Regions from separate parts of the Tatumella ptyseos genome, predicted to be linked through region 2. Evidence: predicted binding sites of a transcription regulator. Region 2 holds the regulator's gene; the other holds the start of a gene.
The links. The regulator CRP, encoded in region 2, controls carbon source genes, mostly activating them, when cyclic AMP is high. The targets are predictions, from matches to a motif close to ATGTGANNNNNNTCACAT.
Positions count from the first base shown of each region.

Region 1: the regulator CRP is predicted to act here: its motif matches at 2,068-2,085, upstream of rbsD (D-ribose pyranase).

Region 1 covers NZ_CP130649.1:3,134,267-3,138,053, reverse strand. The annotation lists gene rbsC (ribose ABC transporter permease) at 1-24, opposite strand, end outside; gene rbsA (ribose ABC transporter ATP-binding protein RbsA) at 21-1,535, opposite strand; gene rbsD (D-ribose pyranase) at 1,537-1,956, opposite strand; gene QJR74_RS14790 ((S)-acetoin forming diacetyl reductase) at 2,205-2,978, opposite strand; gene alsS (acetolactate synthase AlsS) at 2,992-3,787, opposite strand, start outside.
Region 2 covers NZ_CP130649.1:72,754-76,540, forward strand. The annotation lists gene QJR74_RS00370 (YccS/YhfK family putative transporter) at 1-1,184, opposite strand, end outside; gene crp (cAMP-activated global transcriptional regulator CRP) at 1,257-1,889, opposite strand; gene QJR74_RS00380 (OsmC family protein) at 2,178-2,582, shown strand; gene QJR74_RS00385 (phosphoribulokinase) at 2,579-3,466, opposite strand; gene QJR74_RS00390 (YheU family protein) at 3,519-3,734, opposite strand; gene QJR74_RS00395 (hydrolase) at 3,731-3,787, opposite strand, start outside.

The sequences.
Region 1 (3,787 bases), 150 kb from region 2:
CGGGTTGGCGGTGGTGGGATTCATATGACTAACTCCTCGCTATGCTGCTTGCCGACGGCGGCTGCCATCAGTTTTTCTTGTGTCGCCTGTTGCCGAGTAAACTCGCCACTCATACGCCCTTCGTGCATGACCAAAATACGGTCACTCATCCCTAACACTTCTGGCATTTCCGAGGAGACTATGATGATGCTCAACCCTTGTGCTTTACACTGGTTAATAAGCTGGTAAATCTCTTTTTTTGCCCCCACATCTACGCCGCGCGTCGGTTCATCGAGGATCAAGACTTTCGGTTTCGTCATTAATCCTCGTGCAATAGAAACCTTTTGTTGGTTCCCTCCCGACAACAAGCCGATAGTCTTATCCATTGAGTCGGTTTTAATATTGAATAAGCGAATAAAGTCCCCAACAGTGAGGCGTTCTTCGTGGTGTTTCAATCGTCCGCCATAACCTGAGAAGTAAGGCAGGGCGGTGAGTGACATGTTGTGCTTAATCGACATTCCGAGTACCAGTCCTTCCCGCTTACGGTCTTCGGAAATGTAGACAATGCCTTGTTTTAGTCCCTGCTGTGGGGTTCGCACATGGATCGGCTGTTGATTCAAGTACAGTTCGCCTGCAGATATAGGGTGGGCGCCGTAGATCATTTTCATTAGCTCAGTACGCCCCGACCCCATCAACCCGGATATACCAAGGATCTCGCCGCTGCGTAACGTAAAGCTAATATCATGGATACCAGGACCGCATAGCTGCTTGACCGATAAACGTATCGCGCCAGGCGCTTTATCAAGATGGGGGTATTGATCCTCAAGCTTTCGACCCACCATCAGTTCAATTAAGCGTTCTTCATCAATATCGTCGATGGGATATTCGCCAATAAACCGGCCATCTCGAAAAACGGTAACATCGTCGCAGATATCAAAAATTTCTTTCATACGGTGAGAGATATAGACGATGCCACACCCTTGGGCGGTTAATTCATTAATCACCTCGAACAGGGCGAGGGTTTCTGTATCGGTCAAAGCATCTGTCGGCTCGTCCATCACGATCACTTTCGACTGATAGCTCAATACTTTCGCGATTTCGACCATCTGTTGATCGCCAATCGATAAGCTATCCACCAAGACTTTGCTGGAAAAACGGAGCTTTAGTCGGGCTAGTAACCGATCGGCCTCGCGATACAGTGTTTTCCAATCGATACGTCCAAAGGCAAGCCGCGGCTCTCGGCCAAGAAAAATATTCTCAGCCACTGTCAAGGTACCAATTAGGTTAAGCTCTTGATGGATAATACCGATACCGGCTTCCTGTGACTGTTTCGGGCCAGAAAAGACCGTCTCTTTCCCTAACCATTGGCAAGTTCCAGCATCCTTTTGGTAAATACCCGTCATAATTTTCATCATGGTCGACTTACCGGCGCCATTCTCGCCCACTAAAGCCATGACGCGTCCGGCCTTGACGCAGAGTGAAGCATCATCCAGCGCTTTAACTCCTGGAAACGATTTTTCAATATGGGTAAGGGCCAAGAGACATTGAGTTTCCATCTTAAAAAGTGACTCCCGCCGTAAAGATCACATTGGCATAAGGCGTACATTCCCCCGTACGAATGACGGCGCGCGACTGATGGGTGAGCGATTTAAACTGCTCATGGGAGAGGTAGAAAATCTCTATCGGTTGTCCCTGCTCGACTGACACTCGTTCAATTAATGCCAGCAACTGCTGATGGGCCTGAGGATTATGCTCAACGATCTCGTCGGCAATATGTGCCGCTTGAATCTGCATCGCGTTAGCAACCACTTCGCTCACTTGTCGAAAGCTAGGGACACCTTGGGTCAACGCCAGTTCAATACGGGGAAGCCCTGACGGGATAGGAAGTCCTGCATCGGCAATCGTTAGCGTCTCAAAATGACCGAGTTGCGTGACAAGATGGGCAATATCGGGATGTAAAAGATGACCTTTGTTCATACTTCGCTCCTCAGCGAAACGTTTCGCTGGCAGTAGCATGAACTAAGCCCGATCGCTCGCTCAATGGCGTAATAAGAAAAACGTGATAGCCATCGAATCGATTCGCTGAAACAGTGATATACACCAAATAATTAATGTAACGCTGTAAATCATTACTGGAATAAATGTTTAGACGATCGGCTTTTGACCTAAGCCCTTCGATAAAGATGGGGATCCCCACTGCCTAAGGAAGACAGTGGGGGAAAGGATTAACTAAAGACCATTCCACCGTCGATCAATAGCGATTGTCCGGTCATATAATTAGCGTCCGGACTAGCAAGGTAGGAGACACAGGCCGCGACATCCTCGGCTTCAGATAAGCGTCCCAAGGTAATACGTTTTGCAAACTGCTCCGTTCCGTAGCCTTCGGGTTGCCCCGCTGCCGCTGAAATCTCTTTATCAATCCGTTGCCACATCGGCGTTTTCACTATGCCTGGGCAATAGGCGTTAACGGTAATCCCTAGCGGAGCCAAATCACGAGCAGCGGTTTGGGTTAACCCTCTCACGGCAAACTTACTGGAACTGTACACCGCAAGCTCTGGATTCCCTACGTGGCCAGCCTGAGAGGAAGCATTGATAATTTTTCCCCCATGGCCGAGTTGCTTAAATGCCTCGATAGCCGCCTGCATCCCCCAAATAACACCCTTCACATTGATGTTATAGACCTTGTCGACAATATCCTCAGTGATCGACTCAATAGGCGTTGATGGGGCAATCCCAGCATTATTGACAATGACATCGAAGCCCCCAAACGTCTGCTGCGCTTGCTGTACCGCAGCGAACACCTGCGCGCGATCGGCTACGTCGGCCTGAATCGCCAAGGTCTTTCCCCCCGCTTGTTCAATTTTCTTACTGACGCGGGTAGCGGCCTGCACATCAAGATCCACCACCGCGACAGCAAACCCATCACGGGACAACCGTAATGCAATCGCTTCACCTATACCCTGTCCTGCCCCTGTCACTACTGCCACTTTATGCTTCATCTTATTATCCTTCTTAGATAATTTGACTAAGATGTAGCGCTTCCATTAACCGTGGATTATCAGAATAATCGACGGGAATCGCTACGACCGCAGGCCCCTCCACATCCATTGCGCGTTGTAAAATAGGCTCAAGTTGGTCGGTACTTTCGACGGCAAATCCTGCTGCACCAAAAGCTTCAGCATAGGCCTTGAAGTCGATCGCCCCGAACTTAACCCCAGAAACGCGTTGGTATTTTTTTTGTTCTTGCATTGCCACCATGTTGTACTCATCATCCACCCAAATAATGTGCAAAATGTTGGCTTTTAGTCTTACCGCTGTCTCCAGTTCCATACTGGACTGCATAAATCCACCATCTCCCGAGACCGACACCACTTTTCGTGAAGGATCCACCAGCCACGCACCAATAGCCCAAGGAAGCGCGACCCCCATGGTTTGTTGTCCATTAGAAATAATGATTTGCCGTGCACGGAAGCTGTAAAGATACCGAGCGATCCAAATGTGGAAACTCCCCATATCAACCGTTAACGACACATCGTTATTAATGATGTCTTGCATCGCCCGCACGATTCGTAAGGGGTGTATCGCAAACTGGTTTAACTGATGGGCTTTCGTAGAGAGAATTTGCCGTTGCAACTGCCTATCTTCTAATACTAGGCTCGTCTCTGGGCTAAGAATGAGTGGACTGCTGATATGTTGGGTTAATAGCGTGAGGGTCTGGGCAATATCACCAATCAGCTCAATATCCGCAATATAATAATTATCCGGTTCGGCAGGCACGACATCGATATGAGCCAAGGCAACATTGCCG
Region 2 (3,787 bases):
GTCATCAAAATCCAATAAGGTTTGGGCATATTGAGCGCTATACCGACGATTCCACCACACATCAACATGATCGAGAAACGTGCAGCGGAACGTAAGGCAGTTGATTTCAGCGATAAATAACTTTTTAAGGCGGGTAATAAAGGTAAACGGCGCTGCCTATCGCGCATCAGGTCACGTTGATACAGAGGTTTCTCATTCTGTAAGACTCGAGCAATTCGCGTAAAGTGATAAAAGCAAAATTGGGGGACCGGATTGTGGGGAAATTGTTGAGCCAGTTTTTCCAATGCTGAAATTTGCTTACTCATTGAAAAAGGCTTCACAAATTGGTGGTATAAAATATCGTCAGCTAAGCGGTGGAGTTGTGCCGTGACAGTATTCGCATTCCAATTTAAAATTTCCCTACCAAAACTATCGTGGCAAAGTTTTTTGATTTCCTCCGGCTGATTCAAGCTAATCGTAATATGCTCTTGAATATCTTGAGCCATCAAAAAATAGCGAATCAGGAACCGGTCATTACGGTTTCTCGCTGCCGGTAACATATGTAATTGTTGATAGCATTGAGTAATCAGGTCAATCACTTTCTGTTGGCGCTTGAGAAGGTCCTGTAAGCTTTCGGGAGAGTCATCTGCACTAAAGATACGGTGATATTTATGCTCGCAGTAGTTTCCCAATTCGCGATAAAGCAAACTGAGTGTTTCACGAAGTTGCTGAGCTTGCGAGAACTTAAACCAAGCCCAATTGAACACGCCATACCAAACTGTCCCACCTAGATAGAGTAAGGGAGGGCCCCATATCGGCATGCGTCCAGCTAGGCTAATCGACAGCACAGCTGCCACCAGTGAGGCAGGTAAGAGCCGGCCGTGTAATGGACTAATCTCCCCCGTCACCCCGATGATTAATGGTAACGCGAATAGAAAGAGCGGTAAGGGATAGTGCTGCGCTAAACACCAAAGAAGCAAAAAGCTGCTGCAGGCGAAAAGTAATCCCCCCACGACGAGACGTTTAAAAAAGCGTTTATGTGGAGTATCTAATCCAGCCAGATTACAGCAGGATGGGACTAAAGAAAAAAGTAAGCCTGAGTGGAGATCGCCTAACAGCCAGCCTAGTGCGATCGGTAGACAGAGCACTAACGTTTGGCGGAAAGCATAATTTACTTCAGGGTGATAAATAAGTCGACGTAGCATTGCCACTGCAATTTGTTATATGAATGATAGTGATCGGTAAAAGGCAGGGTAGCTCCCTGCCTTCTGCACCGATTAGCGTGTGCCGTACACTACGATAGTTTTACCATGGGCCGAAATTAGGTTTTGATCTTCTAACATCTTGAGAATGCGTCCAACGGTTTCGCGTGAACATCCGACGATCTGCCCAATTTCTTGACGGGTAATTTTTATTTGCATCCCATCAGGGTGCGTCATCGCATCGGGTTGGTGAGCAAGATGCAGCAGAGTTTGCGCAATACGACCGGTGACGTCCAAGAAGGCTAAGTTACCGACTTTCTCTGAAGTGACCTGTAGGCGTCGTGCCATCTGTGCTGAAAGGCGGATAAGAATTTCCGGATTTACCTGTATCAATTGGCGAAATTTTTTGTAGGAAATTTCAGCGACTTCACACGCGGACTTAGCTCTGACCCAAGCACTACGCTCTTGTCCTTCTTCAAATAAGCCAAGCTCACCAATAAAATCGCCCTGATTAAGGTAAGAAAGGATCATCTCTTTGCCTTCTTCATCTTTAATCAGTACCGCGACAGAACCTTTAACAATGTAATAAAGCGTCTCTGCTTTTTCACCTTGATGGATCAAGGTGCTTTTTGACGGATACTTATGAATATGGCAATGGGAGAGGAACCATTCTAATGTAGGGTCTGTTTGTGGTTTACCAAGAACCATTCGCTTCTATCCTCTATTGTAATCGAACCTGGATGAAACCAGGGTGAGCCACTTTTGTGACCCTTATGAAAGCATCAAGTGCCATTTCTTTTTTTATTGGGCGATAAAAGTACCTTAGCCTATTCCGAGGTATTTTATCTTGGGATTAACGAAATAAATAATCCTTTCCCTGTTTTTAGCACAGGTTAGCGTCACTGTCTTGTATTGTATGAGTCCAAATGAGAGGTTTGCGAATTAATCCACCTCAGAGTATCTTAGCTTACAAATTCTGAAACCGGAGGCATAGGAGTGGAAGCGAAAGTAAAGTGGGTCGATGGGCTTTGTTTTGTCGCAGAATCGGCTTCAGGGCACCAAGTCGTCATGGATGGTAATCGCGGCGAAAAAGGACCGAGCCCAATGGAAATGGTCCTAATGTCGGCGGGAACTTGTAGTGCAATTGATGTGGTGTCGATATTAGAAAAAGGTCGCCATGAGGTTCTAGGATGTGAAGTTAAATTAACCTCAACTCGCCGTGATGAGGCGCCGCGACTTTTCACCCACATTAATCTGCATTTCATTGTGACGGGAAAGACATTGACCGATAAAGTGGTCGAGCGGGCGGTTTCCCTTTCCGCGGAAAAATACTGCTCAGTAGCACTTATGTTGGAACAAGCAGTAGAAATCACCCATAGTCACGAGATAGTTATCGTTTAGCATTGGCTTGTTAACAAGGTCTGTTGGCGCTTTTCAGCTAGTTTTTTAATGACTGGTGTCAAGATAAGTTCCATCGCCAAGCCCATTTTTCCGCCGGGGACTACCAAGGTGTTCATGGCGGAGATAAAAGATCCTTGGATCATGGCGAGGAGATAAGGGTAGTTAATCTCTTCCACACCGCGAAGATGGATCACCACTAAGCTCTCATCCATTGAAGGAATCGCATGAGCCGCAAAGGGGTTAGAGGTATCGACCATCGGGACGCGCTGAAAGTTAATGTGGGTACGAGAGAACTGCGGCGTGATGTAGTTAACGTAATCTTCCATAGAGCGAATCACTGAGTCCATTACTGCTTCGCGAGAATGACTCCGCTCTTGCATATCTCGTATTAACTTCTGAATCCATTCTAAGTTTACAATGGGTACGACTCCGACTAACAAATCCACTAAATCGGCAACGTTATGCTCTTCAGTAACCACCGCGCCATGTAATCCCTCGTAGAATAAAACATCTGTCTTTTCAGGGAGCGCTTGCCATGGTGTGAAGGTTCCGGGAACTTGTTTCCAAGGGACGGCTTCATCGTAGGTATGGAGATATTTACGAGAACGGCCGGAGCCAGTTTCAGAGTATTGCTTAAATGTCTGTTCTAACAGTAAAAAGTCGTTAGCGTCAGGACCAAAATAACTAATGTGTTTCCCTAAATCTCTCGCTTTACGGATGGCAACGTCCATTTCTGGTCGAGTGTAGCGATGATAACTGTCTCCCTCAATTTCAGCGGCTTGAATACCTAGCTGTTGGAAGATCTTCCGGAAGGCTAGGCTAGTTGTCGTTGTCCCGGCACCGCTTGAACCTGTTACAGCAATAATGGGATGTTTGGCTGACATAATGGTCTCCTTAGCGGGTGAGGGGGCGACAACTACGGCGTACAGTTATCCTTCAGCGTATATCTCGTGCAGCACGGAGGCTGACTGATTCATGTAATTCCGACCAAACAATGACGATCTCCCCTGCTTTAAGTTGCCGGGTAATATCAGCAACTTTCTCGGACAAGGTTTTCTCTTGCTCACCATAATCTGTTCCTTCTTGTAATACAAAGGACTCGATGACGCTCTGTAACGTTTCTGTCGGGAGTTCTTGCCAAGGTATGATCATGATGGCGTATCCAATTGTGTTGAAAGCCACTGAGGAATACGTTGTTCAAGCCA